One region of the Terrabacter sp. C0L_2 genome, then DNA from elsewhere that is predicted to be linked to it. Evidence: riboswitches for the same ligand, from Rfam matches in the RefSeq annotation. Region 1 holds a riboswitch; each other region holds the start of a gene.
The links. A riboswitch is a leader RNA that binds a small molecule or an ion and turns the genes downstream of it on or off. The one in region 1 is predicted to bind cyclic di-AMP.
Positions count from the first base shown of each region.

Region 2: it holds a riboswitch for cyclic di-AMP, as region 1 does, so the genes downstream of both, U5C87_RS07255 (C40 family peptidase) here and U5C87_RS03795 (CHAP domain-containing protein) in region 1, are expected to answer to the same signal.
Region 3: it holds a riboswitch for cyclic di-AMP, as region 1 does, so the genes downstream of both, U5C87_RS16105 (CHAP domain-containing protein) here and U5C87_RS03795 (CHAP domain-containing protein) in region 1, are expected to answer to the same signal.
Region 4: it holds a riboswitch for cyclic di-AMP, as region 1 does, so the genes downstream of both, U5C87_RS09615 (C40 family peptidase) here and U5C87_RS03795 (CHAP domain-containing protein) in region 1, are expected to answer to the same signal.

Region 1 covers NZ_CP143557.1:811,999-816,349, forward strand. The annotation lists gene U5C87_RS03785 (hypothetical protein) at 1-233, shown strand, start outside; gene U5C87_RS03790 (sortase domain-containing protein) at 251-1,057, shown strand; cyclic di-AMP (ydaO/yuaA leader) riboswitch at 1,342-1,534, shown strand; gene U5C87_RS03795 (CHAP domain-containing protein) at 1,539-2,414, shown strand; gene U5C87_RS03800 (alkene reductase) at 2,680-3,750, shown strand; gene U5C87_RS03805 (GNAT family N-acetyltransferase) at 3,856-4,351, opposite strand, start outside.
Region 2 covers NZ_CP143557.1:1,550,431-1,554,781, reverse strand. The annotation lists gene U5C87_RS07265 (M15 family metallopeptidase) at 1-845, opposite strand, end outside; gene U5C87_RS07260 (CapA family protein) at 892-2,535, shown strand; gene U5C87_RS07255 (C40 family peptidase) at 2,578-3,096, opposite strand; cyclic di-AMP (ydaO/yuaA leader) riboswitch at 3,163-3,320, opposite strand; tRNA gene U5C87_RS07250 (tRNA-Gly) at 3,603-3,676, shown strand; gene U5C87_RS07245 (acyl-CoA dehydrogenase) at 3,950-4,351, shown strand, end outside.
Region 3 covers NZ_CP143557.1:3,503,114-3,507,464, reverse strand. The annotation lists gene U5C87_RS16120 (hypothetical protein) at 1-55, opposite strand, end outside; gene U5C87_RS16115 (helix-turn-helix domain-containing protein) at 130-369, opposite strand; gene U5C87_RS16110 (helix-turn-helix domain-containing protein) at 374-670, opposite strand; gene U5C87_RS16105 (CHAP domain-containing protein) at 990-1,841, opposite strand; cyclic di-AMP (ydaO/yuaA leader) riboswitch at 1,844-2,030, opposite strand; gene U5C87_RS16100 (cytochrome c biogenesis CcdA family protein) at 2,245-2,991, opposite strand; gene U5C87_RS16095 (TlpA family protein disulfide reductase) at 2,988-3,605, opposite strand; gene U5C87_RS16090 (prolipoprotein diacylglyceryl transferase family protein) at 3,602-4,351, opposite strand, start outside.
Region 4 covers NZ_CP143557.1:2,064,304-2,068,654, forward strand. The annotation lists gene U5C87_RS09605 (MFS transporter) at 1-1,065, shown strand, start outside; gene U5C87_RS09610 (metal-dependent transcriptional regulator) at 1,095-1,790, shown strand; cyclic di-AMP (ydaO/yuaA leader) riboswitch at 2,043-2,207, shown strand; gene U5C87_RS09615 (C40 family peptidase) at 2,210-2,989, shown strand; gene U5C87_RS09620 (DsbA family oxidoreductase) at 3,074-3,757, shown strand; gene U5C87_RS09625 (carboxymuconolactone decarboxylase family protein) at 3,794-4,351, opposite strand, start outside.

The DNA.
Region 1 (4,351 bases):
ACACCAAGAGCGACCTCATGCCGTCGCTGCCCACCGAGGCGACCGACCCGGCCCTCTGTGGCGCTCTTCGCGTCGCGCCCGCCGGCGGCATGCACACCGGTGGTGGCCTCGCCGCCGACAACCTCAAGAGCGGCGGCCAGAACGAGGCCCTGATGCTCGTCGGTGGCGGCGCCCTGCTCGCCGCGGCCGGGTCCGGCGCCTTCGCCGCCCGTCGCGCACGCTCGCGCGCCTGAGCGACGGGACTCCTCCCGTGAGCGAGCGCACCCAGTCCCCGGACGGTGACCGCCCCACCCGCCCCGCCCGCCGAAGTGGCGTGAGTGGCGCGGGTGTCAGGGCAGCCGTCGCGGTCACGGCCGTCTTGGTCGTCGTCGGGGTCATCGCGCTCGTCCTCGGCCTCCGAGGGACGTCGGGGACCCCCGGCCCGCCGCAGCCTGCGGCGGCCGGGGTGCCCTCGGCCGGCACGTCCACCTCGAGCCCGCCGACCTCCCCGGGTCAGGGCGGGACACCGTCAGCCGGCCCATCTTCGAGCACCTCGGCAGGCACCAGGCCGAGCGCCGAGCCGGGCGCGAGCGACCCCAACGGCTTCGGGGACTTCCTCGAGGCGTCCGAGCCGACGTCGATCGAGATCCCGTCGATCGGGGTGCGCTCGTCGCACTTCGTGCCGCTCAGCATCCAGCGTGACGGCACGATCTCGGTGCCTGGCACGGCCCAGGAGGTCGGCCTCTACGACGCCGGCCCCACCCCGGGGCAGCTCGGCCCCGCGGTCCTCGCCGCGCACGTCGACACCCCGTCCGGGGTGCCGGGCATCTTCTACGAGCTCGGCAGGGTCCGCGCCGGCGACGTCGTCAAGGTGTCGCGCCGCGACGGCACGCACCTGCGCTTCACCGTCGACAAGGTCGCGGCCTACAGGAAGACGCAGTTCCCGACCGAGGCCGTCTATCGGGGCGACTTCACCAAGGCGGAGATCCGTCTCGTGACGTGCGGTGGGCCGACCGACAGCCGCAACGAGTACCGCGACAACGTCGTGGTCTTCGGCCACCTCACCGGCACGAGCTGAGGCCGCGCGGCGGCGACCACCCGAGGTATGCCGTCGGGCCAGCTCCCAGGGTCCGGCGGACTACCCGCCGCCTCATGTCGAGATACGACGATCCGCTGTGATCCACGTCTCAGCCAACGCAAGGTAAAGCGCGGGTATAGGCACGCACTCCGGACATTCAGGGGCGTTCCCCGCGCGTCGTCGTTACCGTGGCGTGACATTTGCCAGTTGACTCGTTTACTCTTCCCAAGTCCGGCCACCAGGTCGGGCTCTCGTGAGGTGGACCGCCTAGTCCTGTCACCGCCTGACGAGAGAGATCAAACCTTGTGACAGGAGCGGAGGAACCACACGTTTCTCCGGGCGTCCGGCGCAACGACTCCGGACGTCCTTGGGGTTAAGCCTTGGCCCCCGCGCGACGAAGTCACGTCTCTCGGGTCCGAGGCCGGGCACCTTTCCGCCCGAACCCGACAGCTAACTTCGTAGGCGCGGAGAGGCATCAAGCGTGAACTCAGAGAACATCCGCGGTCGCCACCGTGCACCTGGCCGCCACAATCCCCTCAACGAACTCAAGCTCCTCGCCCGTGAGTCGGCTCAGCCGGCCATGAAGGCCGGTGCCGTCGTCGCCGCCACGGGTGGCCTCGTCGCCACCTTCGCCAACCCGGCGAGCGCCGACACCCTGTCGCCCAACTCGGGCAACGTCGCTGCTGCAGGCTCCGAGGCCGCGGCCCCGGCTGCTGTCGGCCCCGCGACCGCCGCGGCTCCCGCCGTGTCGACCGCCCTGTCGAAGATCGGCTACGCCCCCGCGGTGCAGCAGTCCGTCGCCCAGCGCGTCGCCAAGCCGAAGCCGCAGGTCATCGAGGACGTCCAGGTCAAGACCGAGCGCGCCGCCGCCAAGAAGGCGGCCGCCGAGCGCAAGCTCGCCGCACAGCGCGCCTCGCGGGACCTGACCCGCCGCACGCTGACCGGCACCACCTCGTCGGTCAAGTCGACGGTCAACGGCAACGTGCCGAGCGCCTCGTCCGGCATGCGTTCCTCGCACAACTGGGCCACCGCGGGCCAGTGCACCTGGGGCGCTCTCGCCCAGTGGTACAAGTCCGAGGGCTACTACCCCGGCGGCTGGACCGGCAACGCGATGGTCTGGGACACCGGCGCAGCCTCCGCGGGCTACACCGTGAGCGGCACGCCCCGCACGCGCTCGATCCTCGTCATGGAGCCCGGCGTCCACGGCTCCTCGAGCGTCGGCCACGTCGCCTGGGTCACCGGCGTCAGCGGCAACCAGGTCACCATCATCGAGATGAACGCCCTCGCCGGCGCGTACAACTACAACACGCGCACGCTGACCGACGGTCCCGGCATGAAGTACATCTACGCGCCGTGACGGTCCGTCGATGACCGCGGAGTTCCACGCGAACTGAGCGCACGCGAAGGGGAGGATGCTGCGGCATCCTCCCCTTCGTCATGTCCCCACCGACCTGCCGCCACGAACGCCGCAGGCGGGTGGGATCGCCCACACGCCCAACCCTGGACACGCGGGAATGATCGCCGCCCTGCACGCCTTGTCGACTAGGTAGTTGAAGGCTCCATCGATCACGGTGGTGCCGCCAACCGTCATCGACAGCCCCCTACACGTGAGGAGCAGGCCTGTGTCCACGGCCTTCGAGAGCATCCGCATCGGCCGCTGGGACCTCCCCCAGCGCTTCGTCATGGCACCGCTGACGCGCAACCGCGCGGGCGAGGGCCAGGCGCCGACAGAGCTCAACGCCGAGTACTACGGCCAGCGCGCCAGCGCCGGCCTCATCATCACCGAGGGCACCCAGCCGAGCGCCGTCGGCCAGGGCTACCTCGACACCCCCGGCATGCACTCCGACGAGCAGGTCGCCGGCTGGCGCCTCGTCGCCGACGCCGTGCACCAGGGCGGCGGCCACGTCGTCGTCCAGCTCATGCACGCCGGCCGCGTCGCCCATCCCGACAACAAGGGTGGCCTCGAGAGCGTCGCCCCGAGCGCCATCGCCGCGCCGGGCGAGATCGTGACCCCGAAGGGTCAGCAGGCGTATGCCGTCCCGCGCGCCCTCGAGACCGACGAGATCCCCGCGCTCGTGGCCGAGTTCGTCCACGCTGCGCGTCAGGCCGTCGCGGCCGGGCTCGACGGCGTCGAGGTCCACGCCGCCAACGGCTACCTGCCGCACCAGTTCCTCGCCCCGAGCAGCAACCAGCGCACCGACGCCTACGGCGGCTCGCCCGAGAACCGCGCGCGCCTGACCGTCGAGATCACGAAGGCCGTGGCCGAGGCGATCGGCGCCGACCGCGTCGGCATCCGCATCTCGCCCGCGCACAACATCCAGGGCGTGCTCGAGGAGGACGAGGCCGACACCGCCGCGACCTACGAGTCGCTCGTCGAGGGCATCGCGCCGCTCGGCCTCGCCTACCTCAGCATCCTCGGCGACCCGGAGTCCGACATCGTGCGCGACCTGCGCAAGCGCTTCGGCGGTCCGGTCATCCTCAACACCGGCTTCGGCAAGGTGACCGAGCTCGCCGACGTCGAGGACATCCTCGAGCGCGACCTCGGTGACGCCGTCGCCGTGGGCCGCGAGTTCCTCGCCAACCCGGACCTCGTCCGTCGCTGGCGCGAGGGTGCCGCGCTCAACGAGCCGAACCCGCAGACCTTCTACGGTGGCGGCGCCGAGGGCTACACGGACTACCCCGCCCTCCCCTGACATCGGCTCGACACGGCCTGACCAGCCCGGCCACGCGGCATACGACCGCTGGTGACGAAGTGCCCACTCGACGTCTCACGTCGAGTGGGCACTTTCGCGCGCGGGTCAGGTGGGCTCGGGCGGTGTCTCGCCCGGGGCGAGGGGGTCGCCGAGCGCGCGCTGCACCCAGAGGACGTCGCGCGGGGCGCCGAGCTTCCAGCCGATGGCGCGGTAGGTGCCGACCGGCTCGAAACCCATCGCCGCGTGGAGGCGGCCGCTCGCCTCGTTGGGCTGGGTCATCCCCGCGGCGGCCATCCGGTAGCCGCGTGAAGTCAGCCGCTCGAGCAGCGCCTCGTAGAGCCTACGGCCACCACCCCGTCCCTGCCGGTCGGTCGCGAGGTAGACCGACACCTCGCACGACCAGCGGTAGGCGGCGCGCTCCTTGAACGGCCCGGCATACGCATAGCCGACGACGGCGCCGTCCAGCTCGAGCACGAGGAAGGCGTGCCGGGCCTGCGCCTTGGCGATCCGACGCGCCATCTCCGGCACGTCGGGCGGCTCGGTCTCGAAGGTGATCGTCGTGCCCGTGACGTAGGGCGCGTAGATCGCCGCACACGCCTCG
Region 2 (4,351 bases), 740 kb from region 1:
GTCGTCGGCGTCGCCGTTGGCGTGGGCGCAGGCGCCGAGGGCGTGGCGGCACGTCCGGTGCGGTCGAGCAGCGTGTGGTTGCGCCAGAGGTACTCGCGGATCGTCAGGCCGGACTCGTGCACCTTCGCGGCCACCTCGCGGCCGAGATAGCGGTAGTGCCAGGGCTCGTAGCGGAAGCAGGTGCGGTCGCTCCAGCGCGTGCCGCCCTTGCCCCGCGGGTAGCTGTTGACCCAGCCGTACCTCCAGGAGTTCTCCCGCATCCAGGCGCCGGCCGGCGTCCGGCCCCAGTCCCCCGGCAGCGGGCTGCCACCCCCGGCGCTCATGAAGTCGACGCCGAGGCCGAGCTGGTGCTCGGAGTGGCCGGGCCGCTGCGAGTAGGTGATCGCGCTGTCGAAGCCGTTCTGCCTCGTGTACATCGTGAAGAGCCCGACCTGCTCGCGGTAGCTGCGGTAGCCGCTCCAGATCGCGATCGGCGCGCCTGCCGCTGCGGCCGCCTTCGCCATGGCCCGGGTGTCGTCGGCGGCCACGGCACGGATGCGACCGCCGCCGCCGATCCCGGCCTCGCTCGACCGGACCAGGTCCGGCGGCACGTAGTCGGCCTCGACGCGCAGCAGCCGGTCCACGAGCGTCACCGACCAGTCGTCGTAGCCGCGAGGGACCGTGAGCACGTCGCCGGGGTCGCACGAGGGAAGTCGGCCGAGCGCCGACGCCGGCGGCGTCGCGACCGAGGGTCCGACGACCAGCGCCAGCGCGAGACCGACGGCACCGGCGGCACCGGCGACGACCCGTGGGCGGCGCGCAGCCGACCTGCGGCGGGCGTCGTCGGGGACGGCGGTCTGGGGCATTCGCGGAACCTCCGCCTTTGGGGTGGCTGGCGCCTAGGCTAGCCGCGTGGGGAGCATCGGGAGGGCCCGTTACGCGTCGATCGGCGTATGCGTGTTGCTCGCGGCCGCGTGCACGACCGGGAGCCCGCCGCCCGACGCAGGCACGGCCACGGGCACGACGTCGACGCCCGCCGGCTCGTCGGCCCCGCCGTCACCCGCGACCTCCACCCCTGCAGCGACGACGTCGACGACCCCGGCGACGACCTTCCCGCTCGCCGTCGTCACCGGTCTGACGAACCTCAAGGCGAACGTCTCCATTGCCGAGCTGCGTGACCTCGCCGGCAAGGGAACGCTCGTCGTGCCGTGCGGTGTGAAGCTGACCGCACCGGATCTTCCTGCGCCACAGGCGTCCTCGGCGTGCGTCCCTGCGGACAAGATCGCTGCGGCCCTCGTGGCCGGGCAGAAGCGCATCGCGCTGCTCCCACCCGGCCTCGTCGAGCCGGCGACCAAGGTGCTCTCGATCCGGGGCAAGGGCCCGTTCGGCATGTTCGGCCCCGACCTCTTCGGTGACGAGCAGGCGCGAGCGATGGACTATCCCGTCACGGCGACCACAGCGCCCGGCGGGCCGAGCCTCGACCCGCGCTGGACGGCATACGACTCCTCACAGGTCTGGACCATGACCAACCTCGGCAGCCTCTGCTCCGACCGCGGCGCGGCGACGCAGGTCGTCTCGCGGGGCCGGGGGTGGGACTGGGTCTTCGGGGGCGGTACCGCTCGCTACGCCGCGCCGGCGGTCGTCGACCCGCCGGACCACGAGCCCTACCGCTCGGTGCTGCCTGTCGACACGGGCAACGCCGGCGCCACACCCCAGGTCATCAAGCGGTCGGACGTCGCGATCGCCGACCACGAGTGCCCGGTGGTGCCCGACTCGACGTGGAAGCCACAGCTCGGCACCACGGCGGTCTTCAGCGTCCCCGAGGCGGTGCTGCCCCGCTGGCGCGACACCCTGGGGCTCGACGTCGTCTACCTCGCGGCCAACCACATGAGCGACAAGGGCGTAGCCGGCATCGAGTCGACGCTGCGCCTCATCGACAAGTACAAGATCCCGCGGACGGGCCTGGGCCGTGACCTCGACGAGGCCATCGAGCCGGCCTACGTGCAGGTCGCGGGGCTCAAGGTCGGCTTCGTGGCCGTCAACGACGTCGCCGGGGTGGCCAAGGCTGACGCCGACACCGCCGGCGTCCCGTGGATCACCGAGAGCAACATCCGCGAGGGCGTCCGCCGGGCCAAGGCGGCCGGCGCCGACCTCGTCATCTGCAACCCGCAGTGGTGGGGCGGCGCGGAGTACCACGACGACCTCTGGCCCGTGCAGAAGCGCCAGCTCGGCTGGTTCGACAAGGCGGGCTGCGACCACGTGATCGGGTCCGGCACCCACGTCGCCGGCCCCTTGCTCGTCCGCGGCCCGGCGGCCGACCCGAACGTCGTGCTCGTCAGTCCGGGCAACTACCTCTTCGGCCAGGGCTGGTGGCAGGAGACGCAGGAGGGGGTCATCCTCGACTTGTCCTTCCGCGGCAGGACCCTCGTCAACGTCCGGCTCCGGCCGACGGTGATGATCCGTCAGGCCCGGCCGGCCCTGCTCGACCCGCAGGGCGACGGACGCTACGTGCTGCAGCGGATGTGGAAGTACTCGACGACTCCCTCGGCACGCTAGCCACCGACTCCCGGGTGCCGGCGTGCCGAGGGGTCGCGGTGGTCAGCGGATGCGACCGGCCACCCATCTCGTCGTCCAGAGCTTCGAGAGCTGGACGCGCTGCCCGGGCCGCGGCGAGTGCCACACCTTGCCGGCGCCGGCGTAGATGCCGACGTGGTAGGCGCGACCGCCGGACATGAAGAAGACGAGGTCACCGGGACGCATGCTCGACTTCGCGATGCGAATCGTCTTGAGGCGCTGGGCATTTGCCGTGCGCGGCAGTGAGACGTTGAGCCTCTTCTTGTAGACGTAGTAGACGAGTCCGGAGCAGTCGAAGGACGATGGCCCCGCACCGCCCCAGCGATAGGGCTTGCCCTTCTGTGCGGCCGCGATCCTGACGGCCTTGAGACCGCGCGGGATGGCGATGGACGCCGGGGTGACGTAGGCGACGGACGTCGTCCTGACCTCGACCGGCGCTCGGGTTGCGGGGGCCGAGGCGGCCGGTGCTACCGGGGCGCTCGGCGCGGAGGCTGTGGGAGCGGGCGAGGTGCCGACGGTCCCGACCAGCAGTGCTGCGGTCACGAGTGGTGCGATGGTCAATGACTGCAAGGAAATTCGGCGTGCAGAGGTAGAAGTGGACATGGCGGGTCCTTCCCACGCCTGTGAGGTGAGCTGTCGGGTTCGGGCGGAAGTTGCCCGGCCGCAGATGCGGCTTCACCCCGAGGACTGGCAGGCCGGTCCGAAGGTGGGTCCCCCACTCCTGTCCGTTTTTCCTTGACTGCCCCACCGGTGGACAGGACTCGGCGTCCGGCGGGCCGTCCGGGGAAGACCCCGGACGATGAACATTCATCGAATGTGACAGAGAAGGTCACGAAAGCATCGCGTCCGGGCAAATTCTGGCAAGAGTTGCCACCTCAAAGACCGCCGAACCGGGCAGATGGATAGGCCGAGCGGACCCTCCGCACTCGAGTCGCTCGGTCACAGCGCCATGTGCGCCTGGGGCGAGGTCGCGTTCGCACGGGTTCGTAGGGACGGCGCGTCGCATTTGGACGTCGGGCCCTGTCTGTTGCTACGGTTGGCGACGCCTCGCAGGCGTAGTTCAGTAGCAGAACAACCTTCTTCCAGAAGGAAGACGTACGTGCAATTCGTGCCGCCTGCTCCAGTCCAGAAGGGCCCGGTCACCGCGACCGGGCCCTTCTGTTGTCCTCGCCCGGACGACAGCCGGCCACAACCTGACTCCACGGACGACCCCGACCGGCCACCCGGCATACGCCATCGGTGCGGGCCGCAGCCCCTCGTGGCCCAACTGTGACCCCTCCCTCTTGCGGTCGTTACCGGTCAGTAGCATCATGGAAGTGACCGGCCAGTAACTTGGCGCGCCCGCCGACGACAGCGCGGACGCACGACGAGCGACAGAACGCGGAGGGTCCCGAAGATGGGCCACTACAAGAGCAACGTGCGCGACCTCGAGTTCAACCTGTTCGAGGTCTTCAACCGCCAGGACGTCCTCGGAGAGGGCATCTATGCCGACGTCGACGTCGACGCGGCCAAGGACATCCTCCGCGAGGTCTCGCGCCTCGCCGAGAACGAGCTGGCCGACAGCCTGCTCGACAGCGACCGCAACCCGCCGGTCTACGACCCGGCCAGCCAGACCGTGACGATGCCCGAGTCGTTCAAGCGCTCGTTCAAGGCCTACGTCGACGGCGACTGGGGCAACCTCGACGTCCCGGCCGAGCTCGGCGGGATGGTCGTCCCGGCCTCGCTGCGCTGGTCCGTCGCCGAGATGGTCTGCGGCGCCAACCCGGCCGTGCACATGTTCACGGCGAGCTACTCCTTC
Region 3 (4,351 bases), 2.2 Mb from region 1:
CGATGACGCAGCAGCAGCTCTCGAGCGTGACGACGATCCAGCGCTTCGTGCGCATGGTGACTCCTCAGGTGAGGCCCGTGCCCGCCTGTCGGGCTCAGGCTGGGAGTCGACCGCCGATCATCATGGCGATCACGATACCTGCGGAGCGCCGCGGCCACGGCGAGGAACGCCCGCCTGGTCGAGCGCCCGACGCACCGCGGACTGGGTGCGACCGGTCAGCTCGGCGAGCTCGTGGATGGAGCGGCCGGCGCGGTACTGCTCGGCGCAGAACGCGAGCAGCCGCTCCCGCTGCTGCGGCGTCGGCCTGGTCGAGGCCGTGCCGACGAACTCGGGCAGCACGTCGAGGACCGGGCGGCCGGGGTAGGGCACCGGCTCAGTCCTCCACCGTGCGCGGTCCGGCCTTCCGCGACGCATCGAGGATCGGGTGCTCCAGGACGTAGACCTTGGTGGCCTCGTACTGGTCTGCGATCCACTGGTCGAGCACCGTGATCTCGATGCGCCACTGGCCGCGGCCGCCGATCTTGATCGCGGGCAGGTCCCCGGTGCGCACGAACGCGTACACCTGGGCCTCGGTGCTCGCGAGCAGGGTCGCGACGTCGCTCAGCGTGTAGAACCGCGGAGCGACCGGCGACGTGCGCTCGAGGGCTGACTCAGTCGTTCTCCGTCGCATGGCCGAGATGATGCCATGGCTGTTCACGGGTTCAGCTACAGGCGTGAGACATGTCCAGAGGGCCCTTCGAGATTCCTGACGGGGAGGCCCACCTGGGCGGTGGCATCGACGGACCTGAGATGCGGGGCGAAACGCAGGCAACATGCATCCCTGCCCATCCCCGTTGGAATGGCCCACCGGGCTGACCGGGCTGACCGGGCTGACCGGGCTGACCGGGCCTTGGGTGCAGCGAGCCGACGATGTCGGTCGAGCCGCAGCCCGCGTGCGGGCGCCCCCGCGTCGAGCGGGGGCGCCCGCAGGCCCGGTCGTGGCAGCGGTCCTACGGAGCGTAGATGTACTGCATGCCGCTGATGTCCGTGACGGTTCGGGTGTTGTAGTTGAACGGTCCGGCCAGCGCGTTCATCTCGATGATGGTGACCTGGTCTCCGTTCACCGCGGTGACCCAGCCGAGGTGACCGGCGCTCGACGAGCCGTGCACGCCCGGCTGCATCACGACGACCGACCGCGTCCGGGGCGTCCCGCTGACGGTGTATCCGGCGTCCGCGGCTCGCGTGCCCCAGACGAGGGCGTTGCCGGTCCAGCCACCGGGGTAGTAGCCCTCGGACTGGTACCACTTGTTGAGCACGCCCCACGTGCACTGCCCGGGTGATCCCCAGTTGTACGAGGAGCGACCGCCTGCGCTTGCGCGTGGGACGGAGACGCCCACGCTGGTGTCCGCGGACGCGGACCCGCTCAGCGCTCGTCGCGCCTGGTCGCGGGAGGCACGGGCCTGCGCTTCCCGTCTGGCGGCCGCCGCCCGGTGGGCCGCGTCGCGCTTCTGCTGCACGGCGACGTCGGTGATGACCGTCGCGGCCGGTGCGTTCACGGCCTTCGGCTTCGGGGTGAACCCGATCGAGGTGAGCGCCGGCCGGGCGGTCATGCCGGGCACTGCCGTCGCGCTGCCGGACGTCGTCGCGGAGGCGGGGCCGGTGACGGCGGGCGCGCTGGCGCTCGAGCTGCTCTCGGCCGAGGCCGACGGGGCCAGCGTGCTGATGAGCCCGCCGGTGGCGGCAAGGATCGCGGCCCCCTTCATGGCAGGCTGCGCGGACTCGCGGGCGAGGGTTCCAAGCTCGGTGAGCGGGTTGGGTTTGCCGGGGGGTCGGTGCCGGCCGGGACGTCGGGTGGTGTTCATCGGTGGCCTCTCTCGCGCCTGCGGGGTTAGCTGTCGGGTTCGGGTCGGAGGTGGTGACCCGGCCGGCGCGTGAGCGTCGGCTTCACCCCGAGGACGTCGCGGCTGCGTGTCCGGTGGTGGTTTCCCCGTTCCTGCCGTGCGTGGTGGGTGTGGACTCCTCGAGGTGGCAGGATTCGGCGCCTCGGTGAGTGCCCGGAGTGGGCTGGGTGCAGGGCGAGTACGACGGGTAGCTCGCCTGCTCAGGGATGTCCGTCGGGCCGTGGGCCCGGTCGGGTCGGTCATGTCATGGGTGGTGGAGGGTGTGGAGGGTGTGGAGGGTGTCGGTCGGTCCTTCTTTCGGTCGAGGTCTCGGTGCGCAGGTGGTGCGGCTGGGGGGAGTGGCGGGGACGGTTGGTCAGGGCGTTCAGATGACCGTCTGGAAGTTGTTGATGAGGCGTGACTGGAGCCACGTGATGACCGGTTCCCAGAGACCGCCGAGCATGAGGGTCCCGACGGTGAGCAGGACGATGGCGCCGGTCAGCCGGATGGGTTGCCGGTGTCGACGCAGCCACTCGCTGGCTCGGCTCGCTCGTTCGTACCCGGCTGCCATGGCCAGGAAGGGAAGGCCGAGGCCGAGGCAGTAGGCGAGGGCGAGGGCGACGCCGCGGGTGACCGTGCCGGACTGCGCGGACAGGGGAGCGGCCATGGCGAGGATCGCCGCGAGTGTCGGGCCCTGGCAGGGTCCCCACCCGATCCCGAAGGCGACGCCGAGCAGCGGCGCACCGCCCAGCCCGGTGGGTGGGCGCCACCGGGGCGTCAGCGACCAGGAGCGGCCGACCCCGAGAGAGACCAGGGCGGTGATGACGACGACCGCGCCGCTGACTCGCAGAAGGCCGGACTGGTGTTCCTGCAGCGTCAGGGACGCGGCCGCGACGATCCCGGCGCCGACGAGGAAGACGGTGCTGAAGCCGAGCACGAACAGCAGCGCCCCCAGGACCATCCGACCGCGGCGGCGGTCAGCGAGCGGCTGGTCGGACAGCCCGGTCACGTACCCGAGGAAGCCGGGAACGAGCGGCAGCACGCACGGGGACGCGAACGAGACGACGCCAGCGAGCGCGGCGACGCCGAGTGCCACCAGGACCGGGGCGGCCGTCAGGTCGGTGGGCGTCATCCGGCCCGCACGTCCTCGACGAGCCCGCCCAGCGTCGCGGCGGTCACCGGCCCGAGCACGCGGGCCGCGATCCGGTGCTGGCGGTCCAGGACCAACGTCGTCGGGGTGGCGGCGGCCTTGCCGTTGAGCGACAGCATCCGCTGCCCCCCGTCGTAGGCGAGCGACGGGTACGGGACGTGGTTCGCGCGGATGAACGCGAGAGCGGACTCGGGGCCCTCCTTGGTGTCCAGCCCGATGAACGCGACGTCCTGGTACCGGGCGGTCAGGGTCCGGTAGGCCTTCTCGAGCGCGGGGGTCTCGGTGATGCACGGCGGGCACCACGAGCCCCACACGTTGACGACGACGACCTGACCGGAGTGCTCCTGCAGCGACCAGGTGCGCCCGTCGACGGTCGGTCCGGCCAGGGCCAGGGCCGGGCCGCGGTCGGCGGCGTCGACCCGTTCGACGCTGCCGTCGCCGGAGACGTACCCCTTCCGGTCCCCGGAGCGGGCTTGCGCCGCGACGGAGCTCGCCCCCGACGTGCCGCACCCGGCCGTCGTGACGAGCACGGCCACGCCCGTGGCCACCCACGCCAGGCGGGCACCGGGGACGTGTCGCCGGCGGAGGCCGTTCACGATGGGTCTCCCGCCCGTGATGACGCGGACCCGGGCGCTGCCTGGTTGCTCTCGGCTGCGGGTTCAGCTTCGCCCTCGAGTGGGGTCTGCGCGTCGCGGGACGGGCGCGTCATCGTCCGGCGGCGGAGCCGAGCCGCGGTGGTGACGAGCCACGCGGCTGCGGCCGTCACGACGACCGCGGCGATGAGCTGGGTGCCGGTCAGGCCGGCGAATGGTCGTTCGTCGATCCCGCGTGCCGCGTCGAGGGCCAGGCGTTGCCCGGCGTAGAGCAGCGCGAAGATGCTGATCGCGACGCCGGGCATCGGCCGAATCCAGCGGGAGGCCAGGACGAGCAGGAGCGCGATCGCGGCGGCGGCGAGCAGGTCGTAGGCGGGGGTGAGGTGGTAGGCGCAGCCCGCGTAGAACGCGCCCGGGTCCGTGCAGCTCTCGCCGAGACCCGGAGCCCGGGCCGGACTGGGGGAGAAGCCGGGTGCGAGGACCGAGCCGGGCTGGACCAGGTATCCGATGCCCCACGTGCCGGTCAGTGGCCGCCCGAGGTGGTCCCCGAGCAGCAGGTCACCGATCCGACCCACCGCGATCCCGGCCGCGAGCGGGGCCGCTGCGGCGTCCAGGACCGGCAGGACCGGGACGCGGCGCCGGCGCAGCACGACGAGTGCGCCGGCCACGCCGCCGAGGAGGCCGCCGAAGAGGGCCATGCCGCCGCGCCAGACCTCGAGCATCTGCCACAGCGAGGTGAACTGGGTCGG
Region 4 (4,351 bases), 1.3 Mb from region 1:
GCGATGATGGGCGTCGGTCAGCTGCTCGGTGACCTGCCGTCGGGGGCGCTCGCCGCCCGCATCGGTGAGCGTCGCGCGCTCCTCGTCGCCGCCGTCGTCGAGGCGGTCGGGATGCTCGTCTCTGCGCTCGCGGGCGGTCTCGTCATGCTCTTCGTCGGCGTCCTCGTCATCGGCCTCGCCGGCTCCCTCTTCGGGCTGGCCCGGCAGGCCTACCTCACCGAGGCCGTGCCGGTCGCGATGCGCGCGCGGGCCCTGTCGACGCTCGGCGGGGTCCACCGCATCGGCTACTTCCTCGGCCCGTTCATCGGGTCGCTCGCCATCGTGCGGTGGGGCACGGAGTCCGCGTATGCCGTGGGCGGCGTCGCGAGCATCGCCGCCTTCGTCCTCGTCCTCGTCGCACCCGACATCACGGGATCGGCCCACCGCGTCGCGGGTGGTGGCCCACCGCGCAGCGTCGTGTCGGTGCTCCTGCAGCACCGACACGTGCTGCTGACGCTGGGCACCGGCGCGATGTGCGTGGCCGGGGCCCGCGCCATCCGTGAGGCGCTCGTCCCGCTGTGGGCCGAGTCGGTCGGCTTCTCGCCCGCGCAGACCTCGCTCGTCTTCGGCGTGGCCGGCGCCATCGACATGCTGCTCTTCTACCCCTCCGGGTGGCTGATGGACCGCTACGGCCGGGTGGCCGCCGCGGTCCCGAGCATGCTCGTGCTCGGTCTCGGCATGGCGCTCATGCCCCTTGCGACGAGCCTCGTCGCCGTGACGGCCGCGGCGACCGTGCTGGGGGTCGGCAACGGGCTCGGCGCGGGCCTCATCATGACGCTCGGGGCCGACGCGTCGCCGGCCGACGGGCGCGCGCAGTTCCTCGGCGGGTGGCGCCTCTGCGCCGACCTGGGAAGGGCAGCGGGGCCGCTGGCGTTGTCAGGGCTGAGCGCCATCATGTCCCTCGGCGCCTCCGCCGTCGTGCTCGGCGTGGGCGCCGTCGTCGGGGCGGGGTGGCTGCGCATCTGGGTGCCTCGGCACGACCCGACCCGGGTCGGCGACCGCGGCGCTGCGACGAGCGGTCCCTGAGCGCTCTCCGACTCTGAGAAGGTATGACCGTGACGGACCTGATCGACACCACCGAGATGTACCTGCGCACCATCTTCGAGCTCGAGGAGGAGGGCATCGTCCCCCTGCGCGCGCGCATCGCCGAGCGTCTCGGCCACTCCGGTCCCACGGTGTCGCAGACGGTGGCCCGCATGGAGCGCGACGGGCTCGTCGCGGTCTCGGGCGACCGGCACCTCGAGCTGTCCGACCACGGCCGGCTGCTCGCCACCCGCGTCATGCGCAAGCACCGGCTCGCCGAGCGCCTGCTCGTCGACGTCATCGGCCTCGAGTGGGAGTATGCCCACGACGAGGCGTGCCGCTGGGAGCACGTCATGTCCGAGAAGGTCGAGCGCAAGATCCTCGGCCTCATCGGCGAGGGTCTCGAGTCGCCCTACGGCAACCCGATCCCGGGGCTCGACGAGCTCGGTGTGCGCCAGGACGAGGACTTCCTCACCGGCCTCAGCACCCTGACCGCGGCGGTCAAGGACGCCCCGGCCGTCGTCACGATCCGCCGCATCGGCGAGCCCGTGCAGGTCGACCCCGAGGCGCTCGCGCTGCTGACGAGCGCCGGCGTCGTGCCCGGGGCCCGCGTCGAGGTCGTGCGGGACGGGGGCCGCGTCGTGGCCGTCCGTGAGGGCAGCGAGCCCTCGACGGGCGTGTCGCTGCCCGACGACGTCGCCGTCCACGTCTTCTGCCAGGCCGCCTGACGCCGGTCGGTCCTGGCCGTTCCCCGCTGTGGCGGGGGTCGGTCTGTGGGGGTTTGCCCCCTGCTGCCGGACCCTTTTGTCAGTCCTTGCCACAGCGCGCCACGAGCCCCTCGAGAGCCTCGGAAAAATTCTGTGACGAGTGGGAACTCGGAGGTGACAAGGCTGGGGGTCTTGGGTACGGTTGGCCCCACTTGCTCTCCCCGTCGAGTGAGTGCCGTGGGTCGAACCGCCTAGTCCTGCCATCGACCCGAGGCTCAGCACGAACCGCATGGCAGGAGCGGGGGAACCACTTTCTCCGGACGTCGAGAGACGCCCTCGGGGTGAAGCCCTCCGTGGACCGAACCTGGTCCGAGCGAAGGCCGGGCAGTACCTCAAGCCCGAACCCGACAGCTCACCTCGTAGGCGTCGAGAGGTCAACCGTGGCTCAGAACGTTCCCGGGCGCCACCGCGCCCCCGGTCGATTCAACGCGATCGCAGAGCTCAAGACGATCGCCAAGGAGTCTGCTCAGCCCGCCGTGAAGGGTGCCGCGATCGTGGCCGCCTCGGGTGGCCTCGTCGCCTCGTTCGCCGGCACGGCGAACGCAGCCGACGGTTCGAGCAGCGCCGTCGCCGCCCCCGCAGCCGTCGGCCCCGCCGTCGGCACGCTCAAGGCCGGCAACGCCCTCTCCGCCATCGGCTTCGCCAAGCCCGCGCTCAAGCAGGCCAACGTCAAGCCGGTCGTCATCGAAGACATCCAGGTCAAGACGGCTCGCGCTGAGAAGAAGGCCGCTGCCAAGGCTGCCGCCGAGCGCCAGGCCGCGACCGAGCGCGCCTCGCGGTCGGCCACGCGTGTCGCCCTCAACGCCCCCGCACCCGCACCGGCGCCGACCGCCAGCGGCATCGTCGGCATCGCGCAGTCCTTCTTCGGCGTCCCGTACGTCTACGGCGGCTCGTCGCCGTCGGGCTTCGACTGCTCCGGCTTCACCTCCTACGTCTACCGCCAGGCCGGGATCTCGATCCCGCGCACGGCGTCGGCGCAGCAGGCCGCCGCGACGCGCGTCAGCAACCCGAGCCCCGGAGACCTCGTCTTCTTCGGCTCGCCGGCCTACCACGTGGGCATCTACGTCAGCCCCGGTCGCATGATCGACGCCCAGCGCACCGGCACCGTGATCGGCAACCACTCGATCTGGACGACCCCGTCGGGCTACGGCCGCTTCTGAGCCGCCCCCTCCGCTTGTTCGCTGCGCCCCCACCGGTCACCGGTGGGGGTGCAGCGCTTTTCGGACCCGTGGTTGACTGAGCTGATGACCGACCAGCCTGCCGCCGAGTCCACGACCCTCATCGAGCTCGACCTCTGGAGTGACCTGGTCTGCCCCTACTCGTGGGTGGCCAAGCGGCGTGTCGAGGCCGCCGTCGCCGCCTTCGAGCGCCCGCACGACGTCACGGTGCGGCTGCGGTCGTTCGAGCTCGACCCCGACGTGCCCGTGGGTGGGGCGGTACCCGTCAGCGAGCACCTCTCGGTGCGGCACGGGGGCGACGCGGGTGCCGGCCGGCTCATGAACGCCAAGGCGAGCGAGGTCGCCGAGGCCGACGACCTCCTCTTCGACTGGGACCGCGCCGTGCGCGCCAACACCTTCGACGCCCACCGGCTCTGCGCCCTCGCCGGCGAGATGGGCGGTCCGGCCCTGCGGTCCGCGGCCGTCGAGCGCTTCCACTCCGCCCACTTCGGTGAGGGGCTGGCCATCGACGACCACGAGGTGCTCCAGCGGCTCTCCGCCGAGTGCGGCCTCGACGAGCGGCGCGTGTCCTCCGTGCTCGCGTCCGACGAGTACGCCGAGCAGGTGCGCGCCGACGAGCAGCAGGCCCGCTCGATGGGCGTCACGTCGACGCCCTTCGTCGTCGCCAACGGGTATGCCGCCGTGTCGGGTGCGCGTCCCGTCGAGGACTACCTCGCCCTCCTTCGCGGCGTGGCCACGCAGACCGTCTGAGGCGCACCCACCGGGCGGGACGGCATACGCCCTCGGTCAGGACGCCTCGTCGGCGGCCGGGCGGCCGAACGACACGGCGGCGTCGACCCCGGCCGGTGCCTCGTCGCGCAGCTGCCGGTCGGGCAGTGCTCCGAGCGCGTCGTTGACCGTCGAGAAGGCACGACGCAGCGCGACGAACGCGGTGATCGCGAAGATCTGCCGGTCGTCGAAGCCCGCCCTCCGGAGGGGCTCGAGGTCGGCGGCCGTCGTGGCGTTCGGGTCGCGGGCGATCGTCCGTGCCCATCCGGCGAGGGCGGCGTCGACGGCGTCGAGACCGTCGTCGTCGCCGCGGAGGACGGTGTGCGCGACGTCGTCGCCGGCTGCCGTCGCAAGCCGGTTGCCCCACGCCAGGGAGCAGTACGAGTCGCCGACGGTCCCGGCGGTCGCGGAGATGAGGACCCCGCGCTGGCGGAAGGTGAGGCCTGCCTGCTGGGCCAGGTCGCCGAGCAGAGCGAAGAGCGCGACCTTGGCCGACGGCGAGTGCGCCCACACGCGCGTGAGGTTCATGACGAAGCCGTGGTCGGCGACGTCGCCGTCGAAGAGCGCCTGCACCTC